DNA from 3 places in the Streptomyces sp. NPDC087859 genome. Region 1 is predicted to be linked to each of the others. Evidence: riboswitches for the same ligand, from Rfam matches in the RefSeq annotation. Region 1 holds a riboswitch; each other region holds the start of a gene.
The links. A riboswitch is a leader RNA that binds a small molecule or an ion and turns the genes downstream of it on or off. The one in region 1 is predicted to bind cobalamin.
Positions count from the first base shown of each region.

Region 1 (4,385 bases):
GGCTCGCGACGAGTTCCAGCAGATCGAGCTGGTGCTGGATGTCGAGGTGGTTGGTGGGTTCGTCGAGCAGGAGTTCGCGAGGTTGCTGGGCGAGCGCGCGGGCGATCTGGGTGCGCTGGCGTTCGCCGCCGGAGAGGGTGTGCCAGAACTGGTCGGCCCGGTCGGTCAGGCCGGTGCGCGCGAGGGCCTCAGTGACGGCCTGCGCGTCGGTGGCCGTGGCCGGTGTCCAGGCGCGACGGTGCGGGATGCGGCCGAGGGCGACGACGTCGCGGACGGTGAGTTCGGTCTGGGTGTCGGCGTGCTGGTTGACGGTGGCGATGCGGCGGGCGGTGGCCCGGCGGCCGACCTCGGTGAGCGGGCGCCCGTCCAGGCTCACGACTCCGGCGGTGGGTGCGAGGACTCCGGCCAGCAACCTCAACAGGGTCGACTTTCCGGAGCCGTTGGGTCCGAGGAGGCCGACGGTCTCACCGAGGTGCAGGGTGAGGGTGACGCCGTCGACGACGACCTGGTCACCGAGGCGCCGTACGACGCGGTCCGCGTGCAGGCTGGTCATGTCCTGCTCCGTCTGCGGTAGAGCACGGCCACGAACGCTGGCACGCCGATCAGGGACGTCACCACGCCCACCGGGACCTCCTGGGGGGCGAGGACGGTACGGGCCAAGGTGTCCACCCACACCAGGAAGACGGCCCCGGTCAGCGCGGTGACGGGCAGGAGGCGGGCGTGGCCGGCGCCGGTGAGGGCGCGGGTGGCGTGTGGGAGGACCAGGCCGACGAAGCCGATCGCGCCGGCGCAGCTGACCAGCGCGGCGGTGAGCAGGGCGGTGGCGCAGAGCAGGATCAGGCGAGTGCGGGCGACCCGGACCCCGAGTCCCGCGGCGGCATCGTCCCCGAAGGCGAACGCATCGAGCGTTGGGGCGTAGCCGAGGCAGACGACGAGGACCGCAGCCAGGACGGCGGTGCAGAGGAGTACCTGTCCCCAGTCGGCGCCGCTGAGCGAGCCCAGCAGCCAGAAGAGTACGCCCCGGGTGGTCTCCGGGTCGGCCGAGGTCAGGACGATGAACGAGGTCAGCGCGGAGAACAGCTGCATGGCGGCGACCCCGGACAGGACGACCCGGTCGGTGCTGGCGCCGAGGGTGTGGCTGAGCATCAGTACCAGACCGAAGGAGAGCAGCGCACCGAGGAAGGCTCCTGCCGACAGGGACAGCGCTCCCCCACCGACACCGAGCACCACCACGGCGACAGCGCCGGTGGAGGCGCCGGAGGAGACCCCGAGCACGAAGGGGTCGGCGAGCGGGTTGCGCAGCAGCGACTGCATGACCGCGCCGCACACGGCGAGTCCGGCCCCGCACACGGCGGCCAGCAGGGTCCGCGGCATCCGCAGGTTCCACACGATGCCGTCCCGCAGCGGCGCCAACTCGCCCTCGCCGAGTCCGAGATGGGCCGCGACGGACGCCCAGACGTCCCCCGTGGAGATGTCGGCGGGGCCGATCGTCACGGCCACAGCGAGCGAGGCGAGCAGCGCGGTCAGTCCGCCGCCGGTCAACAGCGCTGTGCGCAAAGTCACTTGGCGAGCCCGAAGTCACGCAGCCCGGCCGCGACCTTCTCGATCCCCTCGATCGTACGGATGGACGGGTTCATCGCCTGCCCGCTCAGCAGCACGTACCGCTTCTTCTTCACGGCGGTGAGGTTGCGGGTGGCCGGGTTCGTCTCCAGGAAGCGGATCTTCGCCTTGGCGGTTTCGGCGGTCTGCTGCTTGCGGGTCAGGTCGCCGATGACGATGACGTCCGGGTCGCGGTCGGCGACAGTCTCCCAGTTGACCTGGGGCCATTCGTCGTGGGTGTCGGCGAAGGCGTTCTTCGCGCCGACCGCGCGGGTGATGGCACCGGGCGCACCGCAGCAGCCGGCGAGGTAGGGCGACTGGGAGTTGGCGAACCAGTACATGAGGGAAACGTCTGAGGCATGCAGTCCGGCAGCGGCTGTGCTCACCCTCTTCTTCAGCGCGGCGACGAGCTCTTCGCCGCGCTTTTCGACGCCGAACGCCCGTGCCAGGTCGCCTATCTCGCCGTACACGACGTCGAGCGTGAGGGGTGTGGAGCGCGATCCGTCGCCGCCGCTGTCGTTGTCCTTGCCCGCCGCGCAGTCGGACGGCGAGACGTAGGTCGGCACGCCCAGCTTCTCGAACTGCTCGCGGGTGGCGACGCCGCCCTTGCCGAGGGTGGAGACGAAGGAGGCGGTGACGAAGTCGGGTTCGGCGTCCAGGACCTTCTCGAAGGAGGGGTTGTTGTCGGCGAGGCGCGGCACGGTGGCGTTGGCCTTCTCTAGGCCCTTCATCACCGGGTCGGTCCAGGTCGCCGTGCCCGCCATGCGGTCGGCCAGGCCCAAGGAGAGCAGGATCTCCGTGGTGCCCTGGTTGAGTGAGACGGCCCGCTTCGGGGCCGACTTCATGGTGACCTTGTTCCCGCAGTTGTCGATGGTGACCGGGTAGCCGGCGGCCGCGGCCTTCTCGGTCTTCGCGTCGCCGCCGTCGGCAGAACCGCAGGCGGTGAGCAGCAGGGCGGAGGTGAGAAGCAGGGCCGGGACAGGGAGGTGAGCGGGTGTGCGGAGCACGGGCATGCCTCGGGGGTCGGGGCTCGTTCGCGGAGCCTGGCCTACGGGTGTCCCCCGCGCCGGGGCGCGGAGGTGCCAGCAGGTCTTCGGACTCGGGTTCGTCCGGCCGGGGCGCCTTCCCGGTCTCCCAGTGGCGTGCGTGCCCCGCCCGTCCCCCTCACCGCTGCGCGTCAGTTCCGGATTCGCACCGGATTCCCTGGCCTCGGGTGTGGCTCGACTGGCCCGTCGAGGCTATCAAGTCCGTCGTGCGGTCAGATCGTGCGCTTGGTCACGGGGTAGGACACGAAGGTGCTCGTGTTCTGGTCGATCCGCAGCGCACTGGCATCAGGTCGCCGTTGCCGCGGCCGCCGCTCGGCCCGACTGGCGGCCGGAGAAGAGACAGCCGCCAAGGAAGGTGCCCTCCAGGGAGCGGTATCCGTGGACGCCGCCTCCGCCGAAGCCCGCGACCTCGCCGGCCGCGTACAGACCGGGGACCGCCTTGCCTGCGTCGTTGAGGACGCGGCCCGAGAGGTCGGTCTGGAGGCCGCCGAGGGTCTTGCGGGTGAGGATGTTGAGGCGTACGGCGATGAGCGGCCCGGCGCTCGAGTCCATGATTCTGTGGGCCGAGGCCGTGCGGCTGAGCGTGTCGCCAGGGTAGGCCAGGGCGTTGCGGATGCCCATGACCTGGACGTCCTTGGTGTAGGGGTTGTCGATTTCCCGGTCGCGGGCCTCGATCTGGCGCTGAAGGCCATCCAGCTTGATCAGGTTCTCGCCGGTGAGCTTGTTCATACCCCTGACGAGTTCCGACAGGGTCGTGGCGACGACGAAGTCCACGCCGTTCTTCTTGAACTTCTCGATCGGCTCCGGCGTCTGCCAGATGCGGGAGAGCAGCTTCCAGATGTTCTTCTCCGTCAGGTCCGGGTTCTGCTCGGAGCCGGAGAGCGCGAACTCCTTGGCGATGATCTTCTGGGTGGTGACGAACCAGGAGTAGTCGTAGCCGGTGTCGGTGATCGACTTGAGGGTGTGCAGGGTGTCGTACCCGGGAATGTCGGGTGAGTTGAACCGCTTGCCGGTGGCGTCGAACCACATGGACGACGGGCCGGGCAGGATACGGATACCGTGCCCCGGCCAGATCGGGTCGTAGTTGCGCAGGCCCTCGGTGTAGTGCCACATCCGGTCGGGGTTGACGATCCGGCCGCCCGCCTTCTCCGTGATCGCAAGCATGCGGCCGTCCACGTGCGCGGGCACGCCGGTGATCATGGTCTTGGGCGCGGTGCCGAGACGGGCGGGCCAGTTCGCCCGGACGAGGTCGTGGTTGGCGCCGATGCCGCCGGAAGTGACGATCACCACCGGGGCGCGCAGCTCGAACTCACCCACGACCGTGCGGGAACTGGGCTTGCCGCGCTGGGCGTTGCTCGGTTCGAGGATGGCGCCGCGTACGCCCGTGACGGCGCCGTTCGTCGTCACCACGCCGTCGACCCGGTGCCGGAACTTGAAGGTCACCTTCCCGTTCTCGACGGCAGCCCGCACCTTCTTCTCGAACGGCTCGACGACCGCCGGGCCTGTGCCCCAGGTGACATGGAAGCGGGGTACCGAGTTGCCGTGGCCGTCCGCGAGGCCACCGCCACGCTCGGCCCAGCCGACGATCGGGAACCACTGCATGCCCATGCCCGCGAGCCAGGACCGCTTCTCCCCCGCGACGAAGTCCACATACGCCTCGGCCCACTTGTACGCCCAGTGGTCCTGGCCGGACAGGTCGTCGATGCCACGGTCGAAGCCGGCCGAGCCCAGCCAGTCCTG
Region 1 covers NZ_JBIUUU010000005.1:514,903-519,287, reverse strand. Annotated here, with positions in the region: gene ACIOHP_RS15020 (ABC transporter ATP-binding protein) at 1-553, opposite strand, end outside; gene ACIOHP_RS15015 (FecCD family ABC transporter permease) at 550-1,563, opposite strand; gene ACIOHP_RS15010 (ABC transporter substrate-binding protein) at 1,560-2,612, opposite strand; cobalamin riboswitch at 2,666-2,843, opposite strand; gene ACIOHP_RS15005 (FAD-binding dehydrogenase) at 2,931-4,385, opposite strand, start outside.

Region 2 (4,385 bases), on a different contig from region 1:
CTGGGTCAACAGCGCGACGCTGCCGACGAGTTGGGCTACCAGGTAGAGGGTGGCGACGGCGAGGGTGCAGACGGCCAGGGCGAGGCGTACCGGTCGCTGCATGCGGGGCAGACGGTACGCCAGGGTGTCGCCCAGGGTGAACCTGCCGGCGTTGCGCAGGGGTTCGGCGATGAGCAGCAGGACCATCATCCAGGCGACGGCGGTGCCGCACAGATACAGCAGTCCGTCGTAGCCGGTCAGGGCGACCAGGCCGGTACTGCCCAGCAGGGTCGCGGCCGACAGGTAGTCGCCGCACATGGCCAGTCCGTTGCGCAGCGGCGACATCATGCGGTTGCCGAGGTAGAACTCGCTGATCTCGTCGCCCTGCGGTGCGGTCAGCAACGCGGTGAAGAGGGTGACGACGACCACGGACAGGAAGAGCACGAGCGTCAGTTGCAGGCTGAAGCGGTCCACGACCGCGGCGCCGGTCGTCATCATCGGCGGTGGTCCCCCTCACGGGGAGCGGCGCTCACTCGCGCCCGCGCCGCGGCCTCCTGGTGGCGGGCGAGCCCGCGCAGGCCTCGGACGACGGGTGTGATGTGGGTGCGGTGGTGCACGAGGTAGCGCCGCACGATGACGCCCATCAGCACGAACTGCCCGAGCCCCAGGGCCAGCCCCAGGGTGAGGTGGCCGCCGAGGGTGCGGTTCATCAGAGCGGGAGCGAAGCCGGACAGCAGGACGTACACCAGGAATCCGCCGACGGCGACGGCCGTGGCCCGCGCTCCGAACCGGCGGTGGGCGTGGCGGAGTGTCCGATAGGCGGGATCGCGCGCCACCGTCGACCGCTCCGTGGATTCACGGGGAGTTTCGGAGTTCGGCGGCGGGGCGCCGAACGGCAGGGAGTGCCGTGACACAATGCACCTTCTTCGCTGCTTTGCGCGGAGGCAGGCCAGAGCCACGCTCTGTGCGGACTTCGTGGGGGATTCGTGCATCAGAAATTCGCGTGACGCGAATTGTCACAACGGGGTCGGGACGGGGATTCTCGCAGCGGCCACGTTGAACTATCAACGGGCCGAACAAGGCCGGTTCCCGCCCTGACTCATTCACACGCTCCGGCCTCCGCGACGACTCCCGCACAGCCTGCGGAAAGGGCTCTCCAGGGATCAGGTCTGCACCTTCTCTCGAGCCAGATTGTCTCAAATGCAGTACACAGCAAGGCAGTTGCCGCAGCCGCCGCACCAAGGACGGCACCGGGTAAGACCAAGATCCGCCCAAGATCACGTCACGCTTTCCCCGCGCTTCACCATGGTTTGGCAACGCGACGGACCGGCGCCGGACTCGGACATACGTTCGTCGCCGTGAACTCTCAAGACACTCCCCACAGAGCCGGGCGCCGCGCACTGCTGCGCGCCGGGCTCACCGGTGCCGCGGCTCTCGGCGCCGGCCTCACGCTCGGCGCTACCCCCGCCTCGGCTACCCCCGCCGGCACGCGTCCTCGACCCGGCACTCCCGACGAGGCGCTGCGGGAACTGGCGGCGGGCAATCTGCGCTGGCGCACCTACCGCGAGCGGCACCCCGACGAATCACCCGCCGTCCGGCAGGCCCTGGCCACGGGACAGCACCCCTTCGCCCTCGTCCTCGGGTGCATCGACTCCCGGGTGCCCCCGGAGCTCGTCTTCGACCAGGGCCTCGGCGATCTGATGACGGTGCGCAGCGGCGGTGAGGTGCTGGACGAGGCCGTGCTCGGCAGTGTCGCGTACGGAGTGCTCGAACTCGACATCCCGCTGGTGCTGGTCCTGGGTCATCAGTCCTGCGGCGCCGTGAAGGCCGCCGTCGAGAGCGACGTCACCGGCGCGCAACTGCCCGCCCACATCCAGTACCTGGCCGACCAGATACGACCGAACATAGACCGCACCAAGGACGGCGCCGCCCGCGTCGACGCGACCATCGACGCCAACGTCCGGGCCATCCGCTCCCGCATCGCCGCGGAGCCCGACCTCGCCGCGAAGGTGGCCGCCGGTGAACTGGCCGTCGTAGGGGCCCGTTACGAGCTGACCACCCAGCTCGTGCACCGCATCTCCTGAACCGGGGACGGGGTCGCCACCGGTCAAGTCACCGGCGGCGACCCCGTCTTCGTGTATAGGCTGAGCACGCAGCTGGTTCGCCCTGTCCGCCAGGCAGGCGCGTCGTAAGAGGGAACCCGGTGGGAATCCGGGACTGCCCCGCAGCGGTGAGCGGGAACGACCGCCGTCACACGCACTGGACCCGGCAAGCGGGTCTGGGAAGCGACGGCCATTAGGTGCCTCGTATGTCACGAGGTGTGCCCGCGAGTCCGAAGACCTGCCACTGCCCGTGTACGACCGATTCGTACACGGAGATCCCGGTGACCTCGAGGGCGGGTCGGCGAACACTCAGAGCGGGCACGGGTTCTCGTGCGGCCGCCCGGAGTGCCGTTCCCTTCGCGTTCTCCCCCGTCGCCGGGGTCGTGCTACGAGAACAGCTCGCGAAGGAGAGTTCCGTGACCACCGAGTCCGCAGCCGCGGCAGCGCACGCCACCGTGTACGGCTACCCGCGCCAGGGCCCGAACCGGGAACTGAAGAAGGCGGTCGAGGGCTACTGGAAGGGCCGCGTCACCGCCGACGCGCTCCACCGGACCGCCACCGACCTGCGCCGTTCGAACTGGCGAGAGCTGGCCGACGCCGGCCTCCACGAGGTGCCGACGGGCGCCTTCTCGTACTACGACCACGTCCTGGACACCACCGTCATGGTCGGCGCGATCCCCGCCCGCCACCGCGACGCCGTCGCGGCGGACCCACTGGACGGCTACTTCGCCATGGCGCGCGGCGGCCGGGACACCGCGCCACTGGAGATGACGAAGTGGTTCGACACCAACTACCACTACCTCGTTCCCGAGTTGGGGCCGGACACCGTCTTCGCCGCGGATCCCTCGAAGCAGGTGGCCGAGGTACGGGAAGCCCGCGCACTCGGCCTGGCGGCCCGGCCGGTCCTGGTCGGCCCGGTCACCTATCTGCTGCTGGCCAAGCCCGCCCCCGGGGTCGCCGCCGACTTCGACCCGCTGACCCTGCTGGACCGGCTGCTGCCCGTGTACGCCGACGTCCTGTCGGATCTGCGGGCCGCCGGCGCCGAGTGGGTGCAGCTGGACGAGCCCGCGCTCGTCCAGGACCGGACCCCGGCGGAACTGAACGCCGCCGCCCGCGCCTACCGTGAACTCGGCGCTCCGGCCGACCGGCCGAAGCTGCTCGTGGCCTCGTACTTCGACCGCCTCGGACAGGCCCTGCCCGTTCTGGCCAAGGCACCCGTCGACGGCCTCGCCCTGGACTTCACCGGCCCGGCCGCCGCGAACCTCGACGACCTCGCCGCCGTGGGCGGGCTGCCGGGCAAGCGGCTGGTGGCCGGGGTGGTCGACGGGCGCAACATCTGGATCAACGATCTGGAGAAGTCACTGTCCACGCTGGGCACCCTGCTGGGCCTCGCCGACCGGGTCGACGTGGCCGCTTCCTGCTCCCTGCTCCACGTCCCGCTCGACGTCACGGCCGAACGCGATATCGCCCCTCAGATCGCCCGCTGGCTTGCCTTCGCCCGGCAGAAGACGTCCGAGATCGTCACCCTGGCACGCGGACTGGCCCGCGGCACCGACGCCATCGCCGCCGAACTCGCCGCGAATCGCGCGGACCTGGCCTCCCGCGCGGCCTCCCCCCTCACCCACGACGACGCCGTGCGCGCCCGGACGGCCGCCGTCACCGATGCCGACACCCGCCGCTCACAGCCGTACGCCGAGCGTGTTCTGGCCCAGCGCGCCCGTCTGAAGCTCCCGCCGCTGCCCACGACGACCATCGGCTCCTTCCCCCAGACCGGCGAACTACGCACGGCACGGGCGGACTTGAAGGCCGGACGCATCGACACGGCGGCATACGACAAGCGCATCGAGGCAGAGATCCGCGAGGTGATCTCCTTCCAGGAGAAGACCGGCATCGACGTCCTCGTGCACGGCGAGCCCGAACGCAACGACATGGTCCAGTACTTCGCCGAACAGCTCACCGGCTACCTCGCCACCCGGCACGGCTGGGTCCAGTCCTACGGCACCCGATACGTCCGGCCGCCGATCCTCGCCGGCGACATCTCGCGCCCCGAACCGATGACGGTCCGCTGGACGGCGTACGCCCAGTCCCTCACCGACCGCCCGGTCAAGGGCATGCTCACCGGTCCGGTCACCATGCTCGCCTGGTCGTTCGTCCGCGACGACCAGCCCCTCGGGGAGACCGCCCGCCAGGTCGCCCTCGCCCTGCGCGACGAGGTGAACGACCTGGAGTCGTCCGGCACTTCGGTCATCCAGGTCGACGAGCCGGCGTTGCGCGAGACCCTGCCGCTGCGGGCCGCCGACCGGC
Region 2 covers NZ_JBIUUU010000016.1:97,907-102,291, forward strand. Annotated here, with positions in the region: gene ACIOHP_RS34965 (cation acetate symporter) at 1-477, opposite strand, end outside; gene ACIOHP_RS34970 (DUF485 domain-containing protein) at 474-893, opposite strand; gene ACIOHP_RS34975 (carbonic anhydrase) at 1,338-2,063, shown strand; cobalamin riboswitch at 2,120-2,342, shown strand; gene metE (5-methyltetrahydropteroyltriglutamate--homocysteine S-methyltransferase) at 2,498-4,385, shown strand, end outside.
Region 2: it holds a riboswitch for cobalamin, as region 1 does, so the genes downstream of both, metE (5-methyltetrahydropteroyltriglutamate--homocysteine S-methyltransferase) here and ACIOHP_RS15010 (ABC transporter substrate-binding protein) in region 1, are expected to answer to the same signal.

Region 3 (4,385 bases), on a different contig from region 1:
GTCGGGCGCCCTTCCACGAAGGTCCGCTCGCCATGGACGCCGTACTCCGGCATCTTCTGCGGCTCGTCGAACCCCTCACCGGTCAGCAGCACGGTGTCGGACAGGAACCGGGCCAGCTCGGTCAGGTTGGCGGGCCCGCCCTCGACGAGATACTTGAGCGCCTCTGCCACGACACCGGCCGGCACCGACGACTCGGCCATCAACTCGGCGTCCGGAACGGACTCTCCGCCCAGCAGCACGGTCGGGATTCCGGCGGCCTTCAGCGCGGCCAGCCCGTCCTCCCAGGCACGCTTGCCGCCGAGCAGCCGTACGACGGCGATGTCGGCGCCCTCGACGAGCGCGGGCAGCTCCTCGGCGACGTCCACGCGGGTCGGGTTGCCGATCCGGTAGTCGGCACCGGAGGCGGCGCGGGCCGCCAGCAGGTCCGTGTCGGCGGTCGACAACAACAACACAGTGCTCATGCAGGCGCTCCCGGTGGAATGAAAGGCAGTCCTTGCGGCGCGCCGGACTCGATGAGCCGCCACAGCGCGTCGGTGTCCGCGTGCTGTTCGATGAGGTCGCCGAGCCGGTCGAGCTGCTCCTCGCGCAGCGCGGCGAACGACGTGTCGGGGGCCGGTACGAAGCGGCGGCCCGCGGCGGCCGCCACCTCGCGCAGGAAGGCCCGCCGGAATCCGTCCGACTCCAGCGAGCCGTGCCAGTGGGTGCCCCAGGTCTGGCCGACCCGGCAGCCGTCGAGGAACGCTTCCCCGCCGCTGACGTCGGCGACCCCGTGATGGATCTCGTACCCCTCGACCCGCTCGCCGAGGGCTTCGCCTTCCGGCCGGGTGAGGGTCTTCTCGCGGGCGAACCGCACCCGCACGGGCAGTACGCCGAGCCCCTCGACATGCCCCCGCCGGCTCTCGACCTCGTCCTCGATGTGCTCACCGAGGACCTGGAAGCCCCCGCAGATACCGAGGACGGGCCGCTGCTCGGCGACCCTGCGCTCGATGGCCCGCGCGAGTCCCCGCTCCCGCAGCCACTCCAGCGCCCGGACCGTCCCCCGGGTCCCCGGGATCACCACGAGGTCGGCGTCGGCCAGCTCCTCCGGCCGGTCCACGAACCGCACGACGACGCCCGGTTCGGCGGCGAGGGCGTCCACGTCGGTGAAGTTGGACATGAGCGGAATCGCGCAGACGGCGACCCGCAGCACGTCCTCGCCGACGGGCGGGGCCGTGCTGGACTCCCGTACGGTCCCCCGCAGGGAGACCCGCAGCCCGTCCTCCTCGTCGATGCCGAGCCCGTGCCGGAAGGGCAGCACACCGTACGTGTGCCGCCCGGTGAGGCCGTGGAGCATGTCGAGCCCGGGCTCCAGGAGGCTGACATCGCCCCGGAACTTGTTCACGAGGAACCCGGCGACGAGGGCCTGGTCCTCCGGCGAGAGCAGCGCGACGGTCCCGAAGAAGGAGGCGAAGACGCCCCCGCGGTCGATGTCGCCGACGACGAGGACAGGAAGTCGGGCATTCCTGGCGATGCCCATGTTGACGATGTCGGTCCGCCGCAGATTGATCTCGGCAGGACTGCCGGCCCCCTCACAGATCACCGCGTCATACGTGCCCCGCAGTTCGGCGAGACAGTCCAGCACGGTGCCGAGCAACTGCTGCTGGCGTCCCCCGTGGTACCCGCGCGCACTGAGCTCACCGACCGGCTTGCCGAGCAGCACGACCTGACTGCTCTGCTCGCCACCCGGCTTCAGCAGCACGGGATTCATGAGCGCGGTCGGCTCGACCCGGCAGGCCTGGGCCTGCATGGCCTGCGCCCGCCCGATCTCGGCGCCCTCGCGGGTCACGAACGAATTGAGGGACATGTTCTGCGCCTTGAAGGGCGCGACCTTGACCCCCTGCCGTACCAGCCACCGGCAGATCCCGGCGGTGACGACACTCTTGCCCGCGTCGGAGGTGGTGCCGGCGACGAGCAGTCCACCGCCGCTCATGACGCACGCGCCCTGAGAGCGGCCCGCGCGGCGGCACTGACGCCGAGCGCGAGCAGACCGACGCGACGGGACAGCCGTACGGCCCGCTCGATGTCCTGGACCTCCACGGAACGCCCCTCCTGATTCAGCACGGGCCGGTGCTCGACGCGCCCCGCGTACGACAAGGTCCCGCCGAGCCGCACGCCCAGGGCCCCGGCGAACGAGGCCTCCACGGGCCCGGCGTTGGGGCTCGGATGCCGGCCGGCGTCGTTGCGCCAGGCCCGCAGCGCCCCCCGCGGATCGCTCCCGGCGACAGCGGCCAGTACGGCGGTCAGCCGGGCCCCCGGCCACCCGGCGACGTCGTCGAGCCGCGCGGAAGCCCATCCGTACCGCCGGTGACGCGGCGACTTGTGCCCGACCATGGCGTCAAGGGTGTTGACGGCGCGGAACCCGAGCAGCCCGGGCACCCCGCCGACGGCTCCCCACACCAGGGCACCCACGACGGCGTCGGAGGTGTTCTCGGCGACGGACTCGACCACGGCCCGGGCGATCCCGTCGGCATCGAGGGCCTGCGGATCCCGCCCGCACAGATGAGGCAGCCGCTCCCGCGCCGCCTCGACGTCCCCGACTTCCAGGGCCCGCCCGATGGTTCGTGCCTCGCGTACGAGCGACGTACCGCCCACGACGGCCCAGGTGGCGGCACCGGTCAGCGCGACGGAGGCGGCGGGGGAGGGGCGTACGGCCTTCTGTGCCATGGCTCCGAGCACGACGGCGCCCCCGGCGCACACCGCGGTGTGCAAGGCCCCCCACCCCCGGTGGTCCCGCCACAACACCCGCTCCACGGCACCCGCGGCCCGCCCGAACACGGCGACCGGATGCCCCCGGCGTGGATCACCGAGCAGCAGGTCACCGAGAAGTCCGGCGGCGGCGCCGTACGCGAAGACGCGATCGGCACGCATCGGCTCAGCCGGCCGTGGCGTCGGAAAGTGACCTGGTGCGGTATCTCAAACGGCAGGCGAGCATGGCGATATGTCCTCACTCAGGGTGTCCACGCCCTGGTTCGACGAGACCGACGACGAGAGTTCCTGGCTCCCGGGGCTACCTACCCCGGTCACAGTGGCGGGACCGCGCCGGACTTCCACCGGCTTCCTCTTCTGCCGTCGTACATGGCCCCGGCAGTCCACCACGGGCCCGGAAGGGCCGTCAACTTGCCGTTGACCTGGGACGGGAGAGTGTGCTGAGGCCCACACACGGGGGGTTGCGGGCCCGACAAAAACGTGGGGTGCGGGACGGTGACCGTCCCGCACCCCACGGGGTGTTCGCTCGTCGCGTCAGGCGACGATCAGATAGATCCCGTACGTCACCGCCGCCGCGCACGCCGCGAAGCAGGCGTACGCGCCGGTGACCGCGAGACCCGCGGATCCGCCCTGTGCGGTGGCCCGCTCCTGGCGGGACAGGCCCATGATGCCGAGGGTGAACAGGGCCACGAGGGCCACGGTGACCACGAGGCTGACGCCGAAGACGGAGCCCAGCGCTTCCCAGTCGATCTTCATGTCGGTGATTCCTTCGTTCCTGGGTGCGGCGGGCTCAGACGGCGGCCGGCGGAGCGGCGGGCTCCGGGGCGGCGGTCGCGGCCGGGGCCGGGATCGTGGCCGTGAGGTCCTCGGTCACCGTGCCCGCCGGGGGAGGGGTGACCGCGGCGATCGCCGTCGTCACCACGCCGGCCGGCTCCTCGTCGCTGTCGTTGACGTTCGTGTGGTCGATGACCTCACGGCGCGAGAGCTTCCAGATCGCCGCGCTGGAGGCGATCAGGAAGACCGCCACGACCGCGGTGCCCCAGTCGCCGAAGCCGGTGACCCACTCCGCCAGCGCGCCGACCAGCGCCGCGGCCGGGAGCGTCAGGCCCCACGCCACGAACATCCGCGTCGCCGTGGACCAGCGGACGACGCCGCCCTTGCGGCCGAGGCCCGCGCCCATCACCGAACCGGAGACCGAGTGCGTGGTGGAGAGGGAGAAGCCGAGGTGCGAGGAGGCCAGGATGACCGTGGCCGCGCTGGTCTGGGCCGCGAAGCCCTGCTGCGGCTGGAGGTCGGTCAGGCCCTTGCCCATCGTGCGGATGATGCGCCAGCCGCCGAGGTAGGTGCCGAGCGCGATGGCGAGACCCGCGGAGAGGATGACCCAGGTGGGCGGGTCGGAGTCGGGAGCGACGGCGCCGCCGGCGACCAGGGCCAGGGTGATGATGCCCATCGTCTTCTGCGCGTCGTTCGTGCCGTGGGCCAGCGAGACCAGGCCCGCCGAGGCGATCTGGCCGGCGCGGAAGCCCTTCGCGGCGGCCTTGCCGTCGGCCTTCTTGCCGATGGAGTAGGAGAGGCGGGTCGCGAGCATCGCGGCGAGGCCCGCGACGATGGGCGCCGCGATTGCCGGGATCAGGACCTTG
Region 3 covers NZ_JBIUUU010000006.1:75,241-79,625, reverse strand. Annotated here, with positions in the region: gene cobN (cobaltochelatase subunit CobN) at 1-461, opposite strand, end outside; gene ACIOHP_RS15690 (cobyric acid synthase) at 458-1,969, opposite strand; gene ACIOHP_RS15685 (cobalamin biosynthesis protein) at 1,966-2,907, opposite strand; cobalamin riboswitch at 3,008-3,140, opposite strand; gene ACIOHP_RS15680 (hypothetical protein) at 3,280-3,501, opposite strand; gene ACIOHP_RS15675 (inorganic phosphate transporter) at 3,536-4,385, opposite strand, start outside.
Region 3: it holds a riboswitch for cobalamin, as region 1 does, so the genes downstream of both, ACIOHP_RS15685 (cobalamin biosynthesis protein) here and ACIOHP_RS15010 (ABC transporter substrate-binding protein) in region 1, are expected to answer to the same signal.